DNA from 3 places in the Kitasatospora sp. NPDC004614 genome. Region 2 is predicted to be linked to each of the others. Evidence: riboswitches for the same ligand, from Rfam matches in the RefSeq annotation. Region 2 holds a riboswitch; each other region holds the start of a gene.
The links. A riboswitch is a leader RNA that binds a small molecule or an ion and turns the genes downstream of it on or off. The one in region 2 is predicted to bind thiamine pyrophosphate.
Positions count from the first base shown of each region.

Region 1: another riboswitch for thiamine pyrophosphate. It lies ahead of thiC (phosphomethylpyrimidine synthase ThiC); the one in region 2 lies ahead of ACFYST_RS07075 (purine-cytosine permease family protein).
Region 3: another riboswitch for thiamine pyrophosphate. It lies ahead of thiO (glycine oxidase ThiO); the one in region 2 lies ahead of ACFYST_RS07075 (purine-cytosine permease family protein).

Region 1 covers NZ_JBIALR010000002.1:87,055-92,435, reverse strand. Annotated here, with positions in the region: gene ACFYST_RS05730 (glycosyltransferase family A protein) at 1-423, opposite strand, end outside; gene ACFYST_RS05725 (3-oxoacyl-ACP synthase III family protein) at 420-1,427, opposite strand; gene ACFYST_RS05720 (flotillin family protein) at 1,569-3,065, opposite strand; gene ACFYST_RS05715 (hypothetical protein) at 3,250-3,450, opposite strand; TPP riboswitch at 3,599-3,732, shown strand; gene thiC (phosphomethylpyrimidine synthase ThiC) at 3,728-5,381, shown strand, end outside.
Region 2 covers NZ_JBIALR010000002.1:352,908-358,288, reverse strand. Annotated here, with positions in the region: gene ACFYST_RS07095 (hypothetical protein) at 1-1,002, shown strand, start outside; gene ACFYST_RS07090 (NUDIX hydrolase) at 1,007-1,567, shown strand; tRNA gene ACFYST_RS07085 (tRNA-Ser) at 1,638-1,723, opposite strand; gene ACFYST_RS07080 (S1C family serine protease) at 1,782-3,548, opposite strand; TPP riboswitch at 3,790-3,941, shown strand; gene ACFYST_RS07075 (purine-cytosine permease family protein) at 3,932-5,290, shown strand; gene ACFYST_RS07070 (glycerophosphodiester phosphodiesterase) at 5,370-5,381, shown strand, end outside.
Region 3 covers NZ_JBIALR010000003.1:49,166-54,546, reverse strand. Annotated here, with positions in the region: gene ACFYST_RS09685 (thiazole synthase) at 1-642, opposite strand, end outside; gene thiS (sulfur carrier protein ThiS) at 644-853, opposite strand; gene thiO (glycine oxidase ThiO) at 850-1,995, opposite strand; TPP riboswitch at 1,990-2,102, opposite strand; gene ACFYST_RS09670 (NAD(P)/FAD-dependent oxidoreductase) at 2,151-3,356, shown strand; gene ACFYST_RS09665 (Rv2175c family DNA-binding protein) at 3,378-3,743, shown strand; gene thiE (thiamine phosphate synthase) at 3,740-4,375, shown strand; gene ACFYST_RS09655 (VanZ family protein) at 4,682-5,146, shown strand; gene ACFYST_RS09650 (polyprenyl synthetase family protein) at 5,147-5,381, opposite strand, start outside.

The DNA of each region.
Region 1 (5,381 bases), 270 kb from region 2:
CGCGACCAGGACGCGGAACACGGTGCGCCCCACCGGGCCGTGCTCGTCGCGGCGGGCAGTGACCTTGCCGCAGACCAGGCCGCCGCAGCCGAGCATCCCGGCCCGGGCGGCCGCCGTCCAGCCCGGTTCGGGCAGGCAGTCGGCGTCGGTGCGGGCCAGCAGGGTGGCGCCGTGGTCGATGGCGTACCGGAAGCCGGTGTCGACCGCGCAGCCCACGCCCTTGGCCGGTTCGACCAACAGCCTTACCGGGAACGGGGCTTGATCGGCGAATGCCCGTACCCGCGCGCAGGTGTCGTCGGTGGAGCCGTTGTCGACCACCAGCAGGGTGAAGTCCAGGTCGCGCTGGCCGGCCAGGGCGCGCAGGGTGCCGCCGATCCTGGCCGCCTCCTGGTAGGCGGGGACGAGCACCCAGAGCGCCGTCACGACTTCTCCCAGACCATCGTCATCAGGCTGACCCCGCCGCCCAGGCCGACCATCAGGACCCGCTCACCCGGCTCCAACTCGCCGATTGTCCGGTCGAGTTGGACGCCGATGGTGGCCGAGGCCAGGTTGCCGAGCTCGGGCACGGTGACCACCAGCTTGTCGGCGGGCACCCCCGTCAGCTCCACGAACCGCTCCAGGTACGGCAGCGTGACCTGGTGCACCAGCACCCGGGCGTAGGCGTCCCAGCCGAAGCCGGTGCGGGTCGCCACCCGGGTCAGGATGTCCGCCCCGATCTGCTCGAAAACCCCGCGCAACTCCTTGCCGCCGCCCCGGAAGTAGCTCCACTCGTCGCCGCGCGGGTGCCGCGAGCCGCCGCCCGGGATGCCGCCGACCTCCCAGTGCTCGGACGCCGTCTCGGTCTCGATGTCGAGGATGCCGCCGCGCTCCACCCGCTCCACCACCACGGCCGCCCCGCCGTCGCCGAAGGTGTAGCCCGCGAAGCCGTCGCGGAACTCCGCCAGACCGGACGGGTCGCGGCGCATCGCCCGGCTCGGCGTCTCTCCCGTCACCACCAGCGCCCGGCTGGCCCGGCCGGCCAGGATCATCGCGCGGGCGGTGTCGATGCCGTTCAGGAAGCTGTTGCAGGCGTTGGAGACGTCCAACGCGTGGGCGCAGGAGCCGAGTTCGGCCTGCACCAGGTGCGCGGTGGCGGGCTCGCAGACGTCCCGCGAGGCGGACGCGAACAGCAGCAGGTCGACGTCCCCGGGCCCGATCCCGCGCGCCGCGAGCGCCCGGCGGGCCGCGCCCAGCCCGAGCGTGGAGGCGTACTCGTCGTCGCGCGCGAAGTGCCGGGTGCGGATGCCGGTCGCCTTCTCGAACATGCCGTCGGGCAGCGGCAGCCCGGCGCCGGCGGCCACCTCGTCCTGCAACTGCCGTGAGGTGACGGTCTGTTGGGGCAGGTACGAGCCGGTCGCGGTGATGCCGATACGAGGCAGGAGGTCCATGGCTCGATGCTGGCGCGGGCCCGGCGCGCGGGCGTGAGTACGGGTACTCACCCGGGGCTGAGATGTGCGGAGGGCGGGCATGGGGCCGCCCGGGGAGGTTGTTCCCTCGCCCGGGCGGAACTCAGCTGTCGCTGAGGTGAGTTACTTGCTGTCGGCCTCGATCGGGATGACCTGCGCCGGAGCGGCGGCTGCCGGGGCAGCGGCCTTGGTGGCCTCGCCGTTCTCAGCTGCCGGGGACATCGCGGTGAGCAGCTGGCGGGCCAGGCCGAGGCCGGTCCCGCCCATGGTGAGCGCCTTGGCGAACATCTCGGACATGCCCTCGGCGCCGTTCAGCAGCACCATGTGCTCGACGTTGCCGAACGCGTCCGCGCCGGCCCGGACGATGGCCGGCCAGTTCTCGGCGAGCTGCTGGGCGACCACCGCCTCCTGGTTCTCGGCCAGCGCCGCGGCGCGGGCCTTGATGCCCTCGGCCTCGGCCAGGCCCTGCGCCCGGGTGGCCTCCGCCTCGGCGAGACCCTTCGCCCGGGCCGCCTCCGCCTCGGCCAGACCCTTGGCGGCCTCGGCGGCGGCCTGCGCCTCACCGGTGGCCCGGGTGGCCTCGGCCGCGGCCAGACCGCGGGCCTTGGTGGCCTCGGCCTCGGCCGCGGCGGCGACCTTGACCCGGTTCGCCTCGGCGGCGGTCTTCAGCTCGGTCTCCCGGGACAGCGCCTCGGCGGCGGAGATCCGGGCGTCACGGTCGGCCTCGGCCTTGGTGCGGGTCTCGTACGCGCGGGCGTCGGCCGGCTTGCGGACGTCCGCCTGCAGCTGCTGCTCCTTGCGGTGCGCCTCCAGCTCGGCGACCTTGGTCTCCTGGACCACGACCTCCTGCCGGGCGGCGGCCTGCGCGAGCGGGCCGGCCTGCAGCGCACGAGCCGCGGCGGTGTCCATCTCGGCCTGGTAACCGGCCTGCTGGATGCCGGAGTTGCGGGTTGCCTCGGCCTTGCGGGCGAACGCCTCCTGCTCGGCCTCGGTGGCCCGTCGGTCCGCCTCGGCGGCGGCGATCCGGGCGTCGCGCTGGACGGCTGCGGCGTGCGGCGCGGCCAGGTTGGTGATGTACCCGGTCGGGTCCAGGATCTCCTGGATCTGCAGCGAGTCGATGATCAGACCGAGCTTCTCCATCTCGATGCCCGAGGCGGAGCGGGTCTCACCGGTGAGCCGCTCGCGGTCGCGGATCATGTCCTCGACCGTCAGCCCACCGACGATGGACCGCAGGTGGCCGGCGAACACGTTGTGCACCCGCTGGCCCATCATCTTCTGCTGGTCCAGGAAACGCCGGGCGGCGTTGGCGATCGACACCGGGTCGTCGCCCACCTTGAAGATCACAACGCCCTTGACGTGCACGGGAATTCCCTGCGACGTCACGCACTCCACGTCCAGCGCGGCCTCGTTCAGGTCCAGCGAGAGCCGGCGCACCGCCTGGACGCCCGGCACCACGAAGGTGCCCCGCCCGGTCACCACGCGGAAGCCCAGACCCTCGCCGTGCTTGGAACCCGAGATCACCAGCGCCTCGTTGGGTTCCGCCACGCGCCACATCAGCTTGAAAAGAACGATCAGCAGAACGAGGCCTGCGACGGCGCCGCCTGCGATGCCGACCAACATCGGCAATCCCCCCTTAGGAGCACACCGGTCCCGTGCTGCGCTTGGGTCGTGCAGAACTGGCGCGGAAACCGGCGGCAGCCGCATTCTCCGCCGTTCCGGATCAGGGGGGAAGGGTCTGGACGGTGGGAACTCTCACTGTCTCAAAAGTGTTGCGACAGGTTTGTGGAGGCCGTCTGACGTGCGATCAAAAGGGCTCGACGTACACCGTGCGCGGTGGCTGATATTCGACCACCACCACCATGGTGCCCGGCTGCAGCGGCTCGCCCGGTGTGGCGCGGTACGCCAGGAACGCCTCGGTGCCCAGCCGTTCGGGCACGTGCACCATCACCTCGCCGACCAGGCCCGCGCCGATCCGCCCTGTCACCCGCCCCGTCAGTCCGATCACCCGCACGATTCTCCCACCCCGTACGGGGCGTGAACAGCTCGGGCCCACGCGGGAGTTGCCCGCAGGGGGAGGCCCGGGCGCGGGAGTGCGCCCTGGACCGGCGCCGTGACGTGCCCTACGGTGAGGAACCGAACGCAGGCGGACGACGCCTGCGCGGAACGGGAGCTCGGAGCACCGGGCTGAGAGGGCGCTGACGGTACGCGGGCCCGCGTACCACCTGCTGCGCCGACCGCAGGAACCTGACCGGGTAATGCCGGCGTAGGGAGTTGAAGGTCCGATGACCGCATTTTCCGAGTACCAGTCTGCCCGCGAGTCGGCCGCCACCGGGTACCCCACCCCCGCCTGGCGCAAGGCCTACCGCCAAGGCAGCCGCCCCGACCTGCGGGTCCCCTACCGCGAGGTCCACCTCACCGACGGCCGCACCGTCCCGCTGTACGACACCTCCGGCCCGTACACCGACCCCGACCTGCCCACCGACGTCCGCCGCGGACTGCCCGCCCTGCGCGACGGATGGATCCGGCAGCGCGGCGACGTCGAGGAGTACCAGGGCCGCGAGGCCCGCCCCGAGGACGACGGCATCAAGCACACCGCGCCGCGCGGCGGCGACCTGCGCAACCTGGACGCCGTCTTCCCCGGCCGCCCACGCCGCCCGCTGCGCGCCAGGGACGGCGAAGCCGTCACCCAACTCGCCTACGCCAAGCGCGGGTTGATCACCCCAGAGATGGAGTTCGTGGCGCTCCGGGAAGGCCTCGAACCGGAGTTCGTCCGCGAGCAGGTGGCCCGCGGACGCGCCGTCATCCCGGTCAACGTGAACCACCCCGAGAGCGAACCGGCCATCATCGGCACCGACTTCCTGGTGAAGATCAACGCCAACATCGGGAACTCCGCCGTCACCTCCTCCATCGAGGAGGAGGTGGAGAAGATGACCTGGGCCACCCGCTGGGGCGCCGACACCGTCATGGACCTCTCCACCGGCCGCAACATCCACACCACCCGCGAGTGGATCCTGCGCAACTCCCCCGTCCCGATCGGCACCGTCCCGCTCTACCAGGCACTGGAGAAGGTCGACGGCCGGGCCGAGGAACTCAGCTGGGAGGTCTACCGGGACACCGTCCTCGAACAGTGCGAGCAGGGCGTCGACTACATGACTGTGCACGCCGGCGTCCTGCTCCGGTACGTGCCGCTCACCGCCCGCCGCAAGACCGGCATCGTCTCGCGCGGCGGCTCCATCATGGCCGCCTGGTGCCTGGCCCACCACCAGGAGAACTTCCTCTACACGCACTTCGAGGAACTCTGCGACCTGCTGCGCGCCTACGACGTCACCTTCTCGCTCGGTGACGGCCTGCGGCCCGGCTCCATCGCCGACGCCAACGACGAGGCCCAGTTCGCCGAACTCACCACCCTCGGCGAGCTCGGCCGGATCGCCCGCGCCAAGGACGTCCAGGTGATGATCGAAGGCCCCGGACACGTCCCGATGCACAAGATCCGCGAGAACATGGACCTGCAGAAGGAGATCTGCGACGAGGCCCCGTTCTACACGCTCGGCCCGCTCACCACCGACGTCGCACCCGGCTACGACCACATCACCTCCGGCATCGGCGCCGCGATGATCGCCTGGTGGGGCACCGCGATGCTCTGCTACGTCACCCCCAAGGAACACCTCGGCCTGCCCAACCGCGACGACGTCAAGACCGGCGTCATCACCTACAAGATCGCCGCCCACGCCGCCGACCTCGCCAAGGGCCATCCCGGCGCCCAGGCCTGGGACGACGCCCTCTCCGACGCCCGCTTCGAATTCCGCTGGGAGGACCAGTTCAACCTGGCCCTCGACCCCGAGACCGCCCGCGAATTCCACGACGAGACCCTCCCCGCCGAGCCCGCCAAGACCGCGCACTTCTGCTCCATGTGCGGCCCGAAGTTCTGCTCGATGA
Region 2 (5,381 bases):
GTGGTCCGCGACGAGTTCCGGCACCTCCCCCGGGTCGCCGCCCGGCCGCCGGCCCGGCTGTACGCGCTCGGCGAGCTGGTGCTCGCCGCCGTCGACGAGACCTCGCCGATGGGCCGGGCGGTGGCGGACCTGCCCGAGCCGTACCGGGAGGTGCACGCCACGGTGGCCACCGCGATCCGCCGGCTCGGCGCCGACCGCCCGCACACGTTCCACCACCGCAGCCGGCTGCGACTGGCCCGGCCGTGGCCCGGCGACGCCGCCGGACGGACCCCCGAGGAGATCGTCGGCGGGCCGGAGACCCTCGGCCTGCTGGTGGAGTTCGTCGACACCCTCTACAACCTGATCGTGGTGGACTCCATCGGCGTCGCCGACACCACCCTCAGCACCGGCCAGGGCCACGACGACAACCGGCTCGCCGCCCGCGCCACCGCCCAGGAACTCGCCCTCGCCCAGTACCGCCACCGGGCCGGACGAACCCTCCCGGAGACCGACGAGACCTCGGACGGGCCACTGTTCGAGGTGAAGGTCGGCGCGGCGGCAGGCCTCACCGACGAACGGGTACGGGCCCGGATGGCGGCGCTGCGCACCGACGCCGCCGACGCGATCGCCGCCCTGCTGCAGGCCCGCGCCGAACGCGGCCGCACCGCCAAATCGCCGTTCTGGCAAGGCATCGAGCGGCTGCGCGCGGCCGAGGACCCGCTCTCCGCGCGCAAGGCGCTGGACGCCCACCTGAGCCGGGTCGCCGCCATCCTCGGCGACCGGACCGGCCTCGTCCCGATCGGCGGGATGGCCGTCGAACTGATCCTCACCGCGGCGGGCACGGTCGGCCCCGCGCTGGCCACCGAGGTGTGGAAACTGCCCGGGCTGGTCGGCTACCCCGCGATGGCGGCCGGCGCCGTCGGCAACGTCCTGTACCGCAAGGGCAAGGAGAATGTGGCACGCCGGCTCTCCACCCGGCGGCTGGCGTGCGCGCTGGGACGAGTCGTCGACGTGAGGAGCTGACGCCATGACAGACACCGAGCACCCGGACGCCATCCGCCGCACCCGCGAAGTCCTCGCGTACCGCAACAGCTTCGTCGACGTCTACGACGACGAGGTCGCCTTCCCAAGCGGGACCGCCGGGCACTACCTGAGGATCCGTCACCGCGACGAGGGCCTCGGCGTGGTGATCATCCCCGTCCACGGCGACCTGATCGGACTGGTCCGCACCTACCGCTACCCGCTCGGCCGCCCCCAGTGGGGCCTGCCCCGCGGCTTCTCACAGAGCGCCGACCCGCTGGTCACCGCGCGGGCCGAACTGCACGAGGAACTCGGCGTCCCCAACGCCGAGTTCGAACTCCTCGGCACCATGACCCCCGACTCCGGCCTGCTCGCCAGCACCGTCGCGATCGTCCACGCCACCGTCCGCGACACCCCCTCCGGCACCCCGCTGCTGCCCGACGAAGTCACCGAAACCCGCTGGCTCCCCCTCCCCGACCTCCGCCACTGGATCACCACCGGCCACCTCGACGACGGCATGACCCTCGCCGCCCTCACCCTCGCCCAGGCCCACCGCCGCCTCCCCTGACGGCCCCTCACCCCGCGGACGCCGAACGGCCCCCGACCGGAAACTGCAGGTCGGGGGCCGTTCTCATGCGCGGAGGGTGTGGGATTTGAACCCACGGTGACCAGAGGCCACGACAGTTTTCAAGACTGTTCCCTTAGGCCGCTCGGGCAACCCTCCTCGGCGGAGGCCAGCCTAACGGGTCGGGGCGGGTTCGGTGCACTCCGTTGCGGAGGGGTCAGTTGTCGCCCTTGCGTTCGCCGAGGGTGACGGTGGTCTTGGCGGCCTTGCCGTCGCGGGTGTACTCGACCTCGACCTTCTCGCCGGGCTTGTGCGTCCAGATCTCGCTGACCAGGGTCGGGCCGCTGTCGATGGAGATGCCGCCGAGCTTGGTGATGACGTCGCCGGCCTTCAGGCCGGCCTGGTCGGCGGGGCCGCCGGGGGTGACGGCGGGGGTGTCGCGGACGGGGGCGGTGGCGATCTGGGCGCCGTCGCCGCGGTAGTCGTCGTTGCGCAGGACGCCGAGGATCGCGTAGACGGGGGTGCCGTCCTTGATCAGGGTCTGGGCGACCCACTTGGCCTGGTTGATCGGGATGGCGAAGCCGAGGCCGATGGAGCCGGCCCGGCCGGAGCCGCTGGTGTTCGACTGGATCGCCGAGTTGATGCCGATGACCGAGCCGGAGCCGTCGAGCAGCGGGCCGCCGGAGTTGCCGGGGTTGATCGACGCGTCGGTCTGCAGGGCGTTCATGTACGAGGAGTTGGCGCCGGTCTCGTCGCCGGAGGCGACCGGGCGGTCCTTGGCGGAGATGATGCCGGTGGTGACGGTGCCTTCGAGGCCGTAGGGCGCGCCGATGGCGATGGTGGAGTCACCGATGGCGACCTTGTCGGAGTCGCCGAGCGGCAGCGGGACGAGCTTGTCCTTGGGCGGGTTGTCGAGGCGGATCACCGCGACGTCGTAGCCCTCGGCGCGGCCGACCACGGACGCGGTGTACGAGGACCCGTCGGAGAACTTGACGGAGAGCTTGCCGCCCTTGGCGGCGGGCGCGACCACGTGATTGTTGGTCAGGATGTGGCCCTCGGTGTCGAAGACGAACCCGGTGCCGGTGCCGGACTCGCTGGAGTTCGAGGCCTTGATGGTGACGGTGGACGGCAGCGCCTTGGCGGCGATCCCGGCGACGGACTCGGGGGCCCGGTCCAGGGTCTGGTGGGCGTTGCCGACGCTGACGGTGGTACTGGTGTGCTTGGTGCCGCTGTCGCCGTTCCCGCCGGAGACGCTCGCGCCGATCGCGCCACCGGCCAGGCCGGCCACCAGGGCGACCGCCGCGACCAGCGCGACCAGGCCGCCGCGCTTGCTCTTGCCGGAGCCGCCGCCCGGAGCGGGCTGCGGGCCGCCCCACGGCGCACCCGGCTCGCCCGGCTCGCCAGGCCCGCCGACGCCGCCCGGACCGCCGGCCGGGTGGCCCCAGCCACCCACCGGGTGACCGGCGCCGAACGGGTGCTGCCCTTCGCCGGGGACGCCGGGGACGCCAGGGACGCCCGGGGTGCCCTGCGGGTCGTGGGCGACCGCGGTCGGCGCGAACGGGTTGGCCGCCACGGGCTGGGCATCCGGGGCCGACGCGTAGGGGTTGGCCGGCGCCTCCTGGGCGTGCGGCGGCACGGCCGGGGTGACGGTGGTCGGCGTGTAGGGGCTGGGCGGCTCGCTGACGCTGCCGTACGGGTTCTGGAACGGCGGCGGCGCGTCCACCGGAGCCGGAGCCGGAGCCGAGGCCGGAGCCACCGGCGGGGCCACCGGCGCGGCGGGGACCTTCCCGAGCTGCATGGTCTGGTCGGACACCGGCGCGGCGGGCGCGGGCGCCGCCGGGGCCGCCGGCAGCACCGGCGGCGGGGCGTCGAGGTAGGAGGGAGCGGGCGCGGGCGTTCCGGCGGTGGCGGCGGCCGCCTCGGTGCCGGTGGCCTCGGGGGCCTTCTCCGGCGGGGTGGTACCACTCGCGTGCTCGGTGCTCACGGACGACCTCCATCGCTGACAGAACCTTGGGCTGCGGTCCGTCGCTCGGTCGGCGCGGCCACAGCCTCGGGGCACAGTTTTTCCTATGCCGGATTCGGACACCGTAAGCGGGCCCCTGAAGAAATCATGAGAAGCCTTAGGCCTCGCTGACATGGACATCAGTGGTCCCGCGATGCGGACGCCGTTCCCCCCGGCCTTGGCGTTCTCCCACCCGGAGGCTAGCCTGTCGCTCCTGTAAACCGAAGAACGTCGCGGGAGCTTGGACCAGCCAGGCTGAGAGTGCGCCGGATCGACCGTAGGGCATGGCGGTGTCGCCACCCCGGTCGAGGGGGCGCTGACCGCCGGAACCTGTCCGGGTAATGCCGGCGTAGGGAGTATCGGCCATGACGGCTGTTCCGTCTGCCCCAATTTCCGATCTTGAGACGGCCGCGCGGGCCGAGGCCCCGCTGACCCTCGACACGGCGCCGCCGCGGACGCTGGATTTCCGGGCGCTGTTCGCGCTGTGGGCGAACCTCGGGGTGAGCCTGATCGGGTTCACCAGCGCCGCGACGGTGCTGGGCAAGCAGGGCCACGAGCTGGGCTTCACCGCGGCCGTGACGGCGATCGTGGCGGGTACCGCGATCGGCACCGCGATGCTCGCGGTGGCGGCGCTGGTGGGCGCCCGCACGGGCGCGCCGGCCATGGCGGTGCTGCGCGGCCTGTTCGGCACCCGGCTGTCGTACGTGCCGACGGTGCTGAACATCCTGCAGTGCGTCGGCTGGGGCGTGTACGAGCTGACGGTGATCGCCTGGGGCGCCCAGACGGTGGCCGGCACCGAGGGCTGGCGCTGGCTGTTCGTGCTGCTGGCGGGCGTGCTGACGACGGTGCTGACGATCTGGCCGCTGGGCGCGATCGCGGTGCTGCGCAAGTACGTGGCCGTCGCGGTCGGTGTGGCGATGGTGTACTTCACGGTGCAGTTCGCCCGGCTGGGCTTCCCGGACCCGGGTGCGGGCAACTGGGACGGCTTCCTGTCGGCGACGGACGCGGTGATCGCGGTGTCGATCTCGTTCGTCCCGCTGGCCGCCGACTACACCCGGCACGCGCGCACCTCGGCGAGCGCGTTCTGGGGGACGTTCTCCGGCTACACGGTGGCCCAGGTGTGGTGCTACGTGCTGGGCGTGGTGGCGCTGCTGCAGTCCGGCGGCGACCCGGAGAAGATCCTCGGCTCGTTCACCGGCGTGGCCGCGGGCTGGGCGTTCCTGCTGGTGCTGGTGCTGCGCGAGTCGGACCAGTCGTTCGCGAACGTGTACTCGACGGCGATGTCGATCCACAACCTGTGGCCGAAGGTGGACCGGCGGGTGCTGACCGGCGGCATCGGCGTGCTGGTGACGGTACTGGCGCTGCGCATCAAGGAGTTCACCGACTCGTACTACGCGTTCCTCGGCCTGATCGGGTCGGTGTTCGTGCCGCTGTTCGCGGTGCTGGCGGTGGACTATTTCCTCGGGGCCGGCCGGCGCGGCTGGAACCTGACCCAGGACGCCCCGGCGCGCTGGGTGATGCTGGCGCCGTGGGCGCTGGGCTTCGCGGTGTACCAGTTCCTGGCGCCGACCGCGGTGGCCGGCTGGTGGACGGACCTGTGGACGCAGGCGCAGGAGGCCGTGCACTTCACCCCGCAGGCGTGGAGCTCGGCCTCGCTGTTCTCGTTCCTGGTGGCGGCGCTGGCGACCGGCGCGGTGGCGGCCGTGGAGCGCCGCAAGGGCTGACGCCGCATCAAGGGCTGTTCACCGCGGTGTTGCCGGATCGGAAGCCACCCGTCATCCGGTGCCGCGTAGGCTGGTTGACGTGAACACCCAG
Region 3 (5,381 bases), on a different contig from region 2:
CTGGGCGCGGGTCACGGCGGAGGCCAGCATGACGGCGGAGCAGCCGAGTTCCATCGCCAGGGCGACGTCGCTGGCGGTGCCGGCGCCCGCGTCGAGGACGACCGGGACGTTCGCGGACTCCACGATCAGCTGGAAGTTGTGCGGGTTGCGGATGCCCAGGCCGGAGCCGATCGGCGAGCCCAGCGGCATGATCGCCGCGCAGCCGACGTCCTCCAGCTTGCGGGCCAGCACCGGGTCGTCGTTGGTGTACGGCAGCACGGTGAAGCCGTCGTCGACCAAGGTCTCGGCGGCGTCCAGGAGTTCGATCGGGTCGGGCAGCAGGGTGCGCTCGTCGGCGATCACCTCGAGCTTCACCCAGTCGGTGCCGAGCGCCTCGCGGGCCAGGCGGGCGGTGAGCACGGCCTCGCCCGCGGTGTAGCAGCCGGCCGTGTTCGGGAGGATCCGGATGCCGTTGCGGGCCAGCACCTCCAGCACCGAGCCCTGGGTGGCGGTGTTGACCCGGCGCATCGCCACCGTGGTCAGTTCGGTGCCGGAGACCCGCAGCGCCTGCTCCAGCACATCCAGGCTGGGGGCGCCGCCGGTGCCCATGATCAGGCGGGAGGTGAAGGTGGTGTCGCCGATGGTCAGCAGGTCGTCGGCCATCTCAGCCTCCCTGCACGGCGGTGAGGATCTCCACCCGGTCGCCGTCGCCGAGCGCCGTGGCGGGCCACGAACTGCGCGGCACCACGGCCTCGTTGACGGCGGCGGCGACGCCGGTGTTGGCGGCGGACACCTCGGCGACCAGCACGTCCAGCGTGGTGGCGGCGGGCAGCGTGCGGGGTTCGCCGTTGACGGTCAGGGCGACGGTGTTCATGCGGGCACCTCGGTGCGGAAGCGGTCGGGGGTGAAGTCCGCGGCCAGCGGGTGGAGTTCGCCGGTGGCCAGGTAGTCGGCGAGCAGGTCGGCGGTGACGGGGGTGAGCAGCACGCCGTTGCGGTAGTGCCCGGTGGCGGCGACCAGGCCGGGCAGCGCGGTCGGGCCGAGCAGCGGCGCGTTGTCGGGGGAACCGGGCCGCAGCCCCGCGCCCGTCTCCACCAGCGGCAACTCGGTGATGCCGGGGACGAGTTCGTGCGCATCCCGGAGCAGCTCGTACACGCCGCCCGCGGTGACGGTGGTGTCGTGGCCCATCTCCTCGGTGGTCGCGCCGATCACCAACTCGCCGTCGGCGCGCGGCACCAGGTACAGGTGCTGGCCGCGCACCACGGCGCGCACATTGCGGGACAGGAACGGCGCGTACAGCTTCGGGACGCGCAGCCGCAGCACCTGCCCCTTGACCGGGCGGATGGCCGGCAGCACCCCGTCCGGCAGGCCCGGCAGCAGGTGGCTGCGGGAGCCGGCCGCCAGCACCGTCCGTCCGGCCGTCAGCTGCTCGCCGCTCAACAGGCGGACGCCGAGCGCCCGTTCGCCGTCCGTCACCAGTTCGGCGGCCTGGGTGCGGTGGAAGGCGACGCCGAGCAGCTTGCAGGCCGCGACCAGCGCGGCGGCGAGGCGGCGGCCGTCCACCTGGTGGTCCTCGGCGACGTGCAGGCCGCCGCGTATGCCCGGGGCCAGCATCGGCTCCAGCCGGCGGCACTCCCGGCCGGTCAGCCACGCCGACTCCAGGCCCAGCCGGCCGTGGAAGGCGTGCAGTTCGCGCAGTTCCTCGCGGTCGTCGGAGTCCAGCGCGACGGCCAGCGTGCCGGTGCGGCGGTAGCCGGTGTCCAGGCCGGTCAGCTCGGTCAGCTCGGCGGCGAACGCCCCGTAGCGCTCGTTGGACGCCATGCCCAGGCGCAGCAACGGCTCCTCGCCGTACTGGAGTTCGGTGACCGGAGCGAGCATGCCCGCGGCGACCTGGGCCGCGCCGCCGCCCGGCGACGGGTCCACCACCGCGACGCTCAGCCCGCGCTGCGCGGTACGCCAGGCGACGCCGAGGCCGATGATGCCCCCGCCGATCACCAGCACGTCGGAATGTGCCACAGCGCTTCTTCTCCCTTCGCCGGCATGACCCGGATCAGGTTCGGACGGTCGCGGGCCGCCACAGCCCGCCTCTCAGCCCGGTGCGCCGGGCTCCCGTGATAGTTCAGTCCCTCCACTTTAACGCCGGTGCCCCGGCCGACATCAGGCCGGTTAGGGTGGACGCCGTGGCTGAACTGAGGGCAACGGACCGGGTCGTCGTGGTCGGGGCGGGCATGGCGGGCGCACAGGCCGCCCTGAACCTGCGACAGGGTGGCTGGCAGGGCGCGATCACCCTGGTCGGCGAGGAACTCCACCTCCCGTACGACCGGCCGCCGCTGTCCAAGGACGTGCTGCTCGGCAAGACCGACGCCACCGCCTTCGAGATCGACTGGAGCGACCTCGGCGTCGAACTGCGCACCGGCCACCGCGCCACCGGCCTGAACGCCGGCGTGCTGCACACCGACCGCGGCGAACTCCCGTACGGCGCCCTGGTGATCGCCACCGGCGCCGACCCGCGCACGCTGCCCGGTCTGCCCGACGCCCGCACCTTGCGCACCGTCGACGACGCGCACGCGCTGCGGGCCGCGCTCACCCCCGACAAGCGGATCGTGCTGGTCGGCGCGGGCTGGATCGGCGCCGAGACCGCCACCGTCGCCCGCGCCCTGGGCTGCCACGTCACCGTCGTCGAGGCCGCCGCCACCCCGCTGGCCGGGGCGCTGCCCGCCGAACTCGGCACCCTGATGACCGACTGGTACGCCGCCGCCGGCGTCGAACTGCGCTGCGGCGTCGGCGTTGCCGGGGCCGCCGACGGCGGGGTGCTGCTCGCCGACGGCACCCACCTGCCCGCCGACGAGGTGGTGGTCGGCATCGGCGCCCGCCCCGCCACCGGCTGGCTCGCCGACAGCCCGCTCGCCCTCGACCCCGACGGCACCGTCCCGGTGGACGACCGGCTGCGCACCGCGTTGCCCGGCGTCTGGGCGGTCGGCGACTGCGTCTCCTACCCGTCCGCCCGGTTCGGCACCCGGCTCGCCGTCCAGCACTGGGACCACGCCCTGCACTCCGGCGGCGCCGTCGCCGCCTCGGTGCTCGGCACCCTGGACGCGCCCTACGACCCCGTCCCGTACTTCTGGTCCGAGCAGTTCGACCGCATGGTGCAGTACGCGGGCCGGCACGCCGGTGCCGACCACCTGCTGTGGCGCGGCTCCCCGTCCGAGCGCGACTGGACGGTGCTCTGGCTGCGCGACGGCAAGCTGGTCGCGCTGCTCGCCGTGGACCGGCCGCGCGACCTCGCGCAGGGCCGCCGCCTGATCGAACGCGGCACGGTGCTCGATCCGGCGCTCGCCGCCGACCCGGCCGTCCAGCTGAAGGCCGCCGCCGGGTAGCGGGTGGGTAGGCTGGGTGCCGTGAGCAAGATTGATCCCAAGATTGACGCCCTGGTCCCCGCGTGGCTGTACCTGCCCGACATCTCGGAGCGGTGGGGCGTGGTGATCACCGAGGTCCGCGACATGGTGAAGAACCGCACCCTGCTGGCCGTCCGCCGCGGCGCGAACAACTCCCTCCAGGTGCCCGCCGACTTCATCGAGGACGACGGCCCGGTCAAGCACCTGGTCGGCACCCTCACGGTGCTCCGCGACTGCGGCTTCTCCGACGAGGAGATCCTCGAGTGGATGTTCACCGAGGACCCGTCCCTCCCCGGCAGCCCGATCCAGGCCCTGCGCGAGAACCGCGGCACCGAGGTCAAGCGCCGCGCCCAGGCCATGGCACTGTGACGCCCCGGCAGCAGCTCGCCGACGCCAGGCTCTACCTCTGCACCGACGCCCGGCGCGAGCAGGGCGACCTGGCCGACTTCCTGGACGCCGTGCTGGCCGGTGGCGTCGACATCGTCCAGCTCCGGGACAAGAACCTGGAGGCCCGCCAGGAACTCGAGTACCTCGAGGTCTTCGCGGACGCGGCCAAGCGCCACGGCAAACTGCTGGCCGTCAACGACCGTGCCGACGTCGCCTTCGGCGCCCGCCCCGACGTGCTGCACCTCGGGCAGGACGACCTGCCGGTGGCCGTGGCCCGCGCCATCCTCGGCGAGGACGTGCTGATCGGGCGCTCCTGCCACTCCGAGGCCGAGGTGGACGCGGCGATCACCGAGCCCGGCGTCGACTACTTCTGCACCGGCCCGGTCTGGCCCACCCCCACCAAGCCCGGCCGCCACGCCCCCGGCCTCGACCTGGTCCGCCACGCGGCTGCCGTGAGGCCTGTCCGGCCGTGGTTCGCGATCGGCGGCATCGACCAGGACAACCTCGACCAGGTCCTGGCCGCCGGCGCCACCCGCATCGTGGTCGTCCGCGCCCTCACCGCCGCGGAGGACCCGGGCGCGGCGGCGGCACAACTGGCTGCCAGGCTGCGGTAGGTGGGCAGGGAGGGGGGCGCGAAACTGGGGGCGCGGGGAACTGCGCGACAAGCGCAGGCCACGTCCGCAAGGTCGCGATCAAGTGCAGGTCATTGTCCTGCGTCGCGATCTTGCGGTGGGGTGCCTTCCGCTGCGCGCAGTTCCGCCCCCTCGCTTCGCTGGGGGTACCCCCAGCGCCCCTGGTTGCGCTCTCGCTGGTTTCTCGCCCCGGTCGCCGTTCTCGCCACGGCAGTGGCTTTCGTCGCGCAGCGGCCGTTGCATCACCGTGCCGGGTGGCAGCCGTGGCTCGGGACGGTCAATGCGGCGGTGTTCTGGTCGTTGGCCGCGTTGCCGCTGTCGGCCGTGCTGGTGCGGGTGCTCTCCCGGCGCCGAGCCGCCTTCGCCGAGGTTGCCATGGTGCACGGGACGGTGCCGTGGGTTTGGATGATCCTGCTGCCGGGCCCGGGGGCGGGTGTCGCGCCCCGACGGGTAAGCCTGGTGCCGTTTCGGGACCTGTACGAGGTCCTCTCCCAGGGCACGCCGGTGACCGCGACGGTGCAGATCGGCGGCAACCTGCTGGTGTTCGCGGCGCTCGGCTTCTTCGCGCCGATCCGGTTCCGATCGCTCACGGTGCCGCGGGTGCTGGCGCTGGGTGCGGCCTGCTCGGTGCTGGTGGAGACGGCCCAGTACGTGCTGTGGCTGGACCGGGTCTCCTCGGTGGACGACGTCCTGCTGAACGCCGCCGGCGCCGGGCTGGCCGCACTCGCCTCCCGGCGGTGGCGGGACCGCTGATCAGTACTTGCGCACCGTCGCCGCGTCCGCCAGGGCCTGGAGCACCTCGCGGGTCGGGCCGTCGGCGATCGGCGCGTTGTGCAGGGCGGTCAGTGCCTCGGTGAGCAGCTGGTCGATGCGGGCCTCGACGATCGCCGGGGCGCCGCTGGCGGAGATCAGCTCGCGCAGCTCGGCCACCTCGTCCGGGGTGAGGTCGGGCGCGCCGAGCCGGGTGTCCAGGGTCTTGGCGTCGACC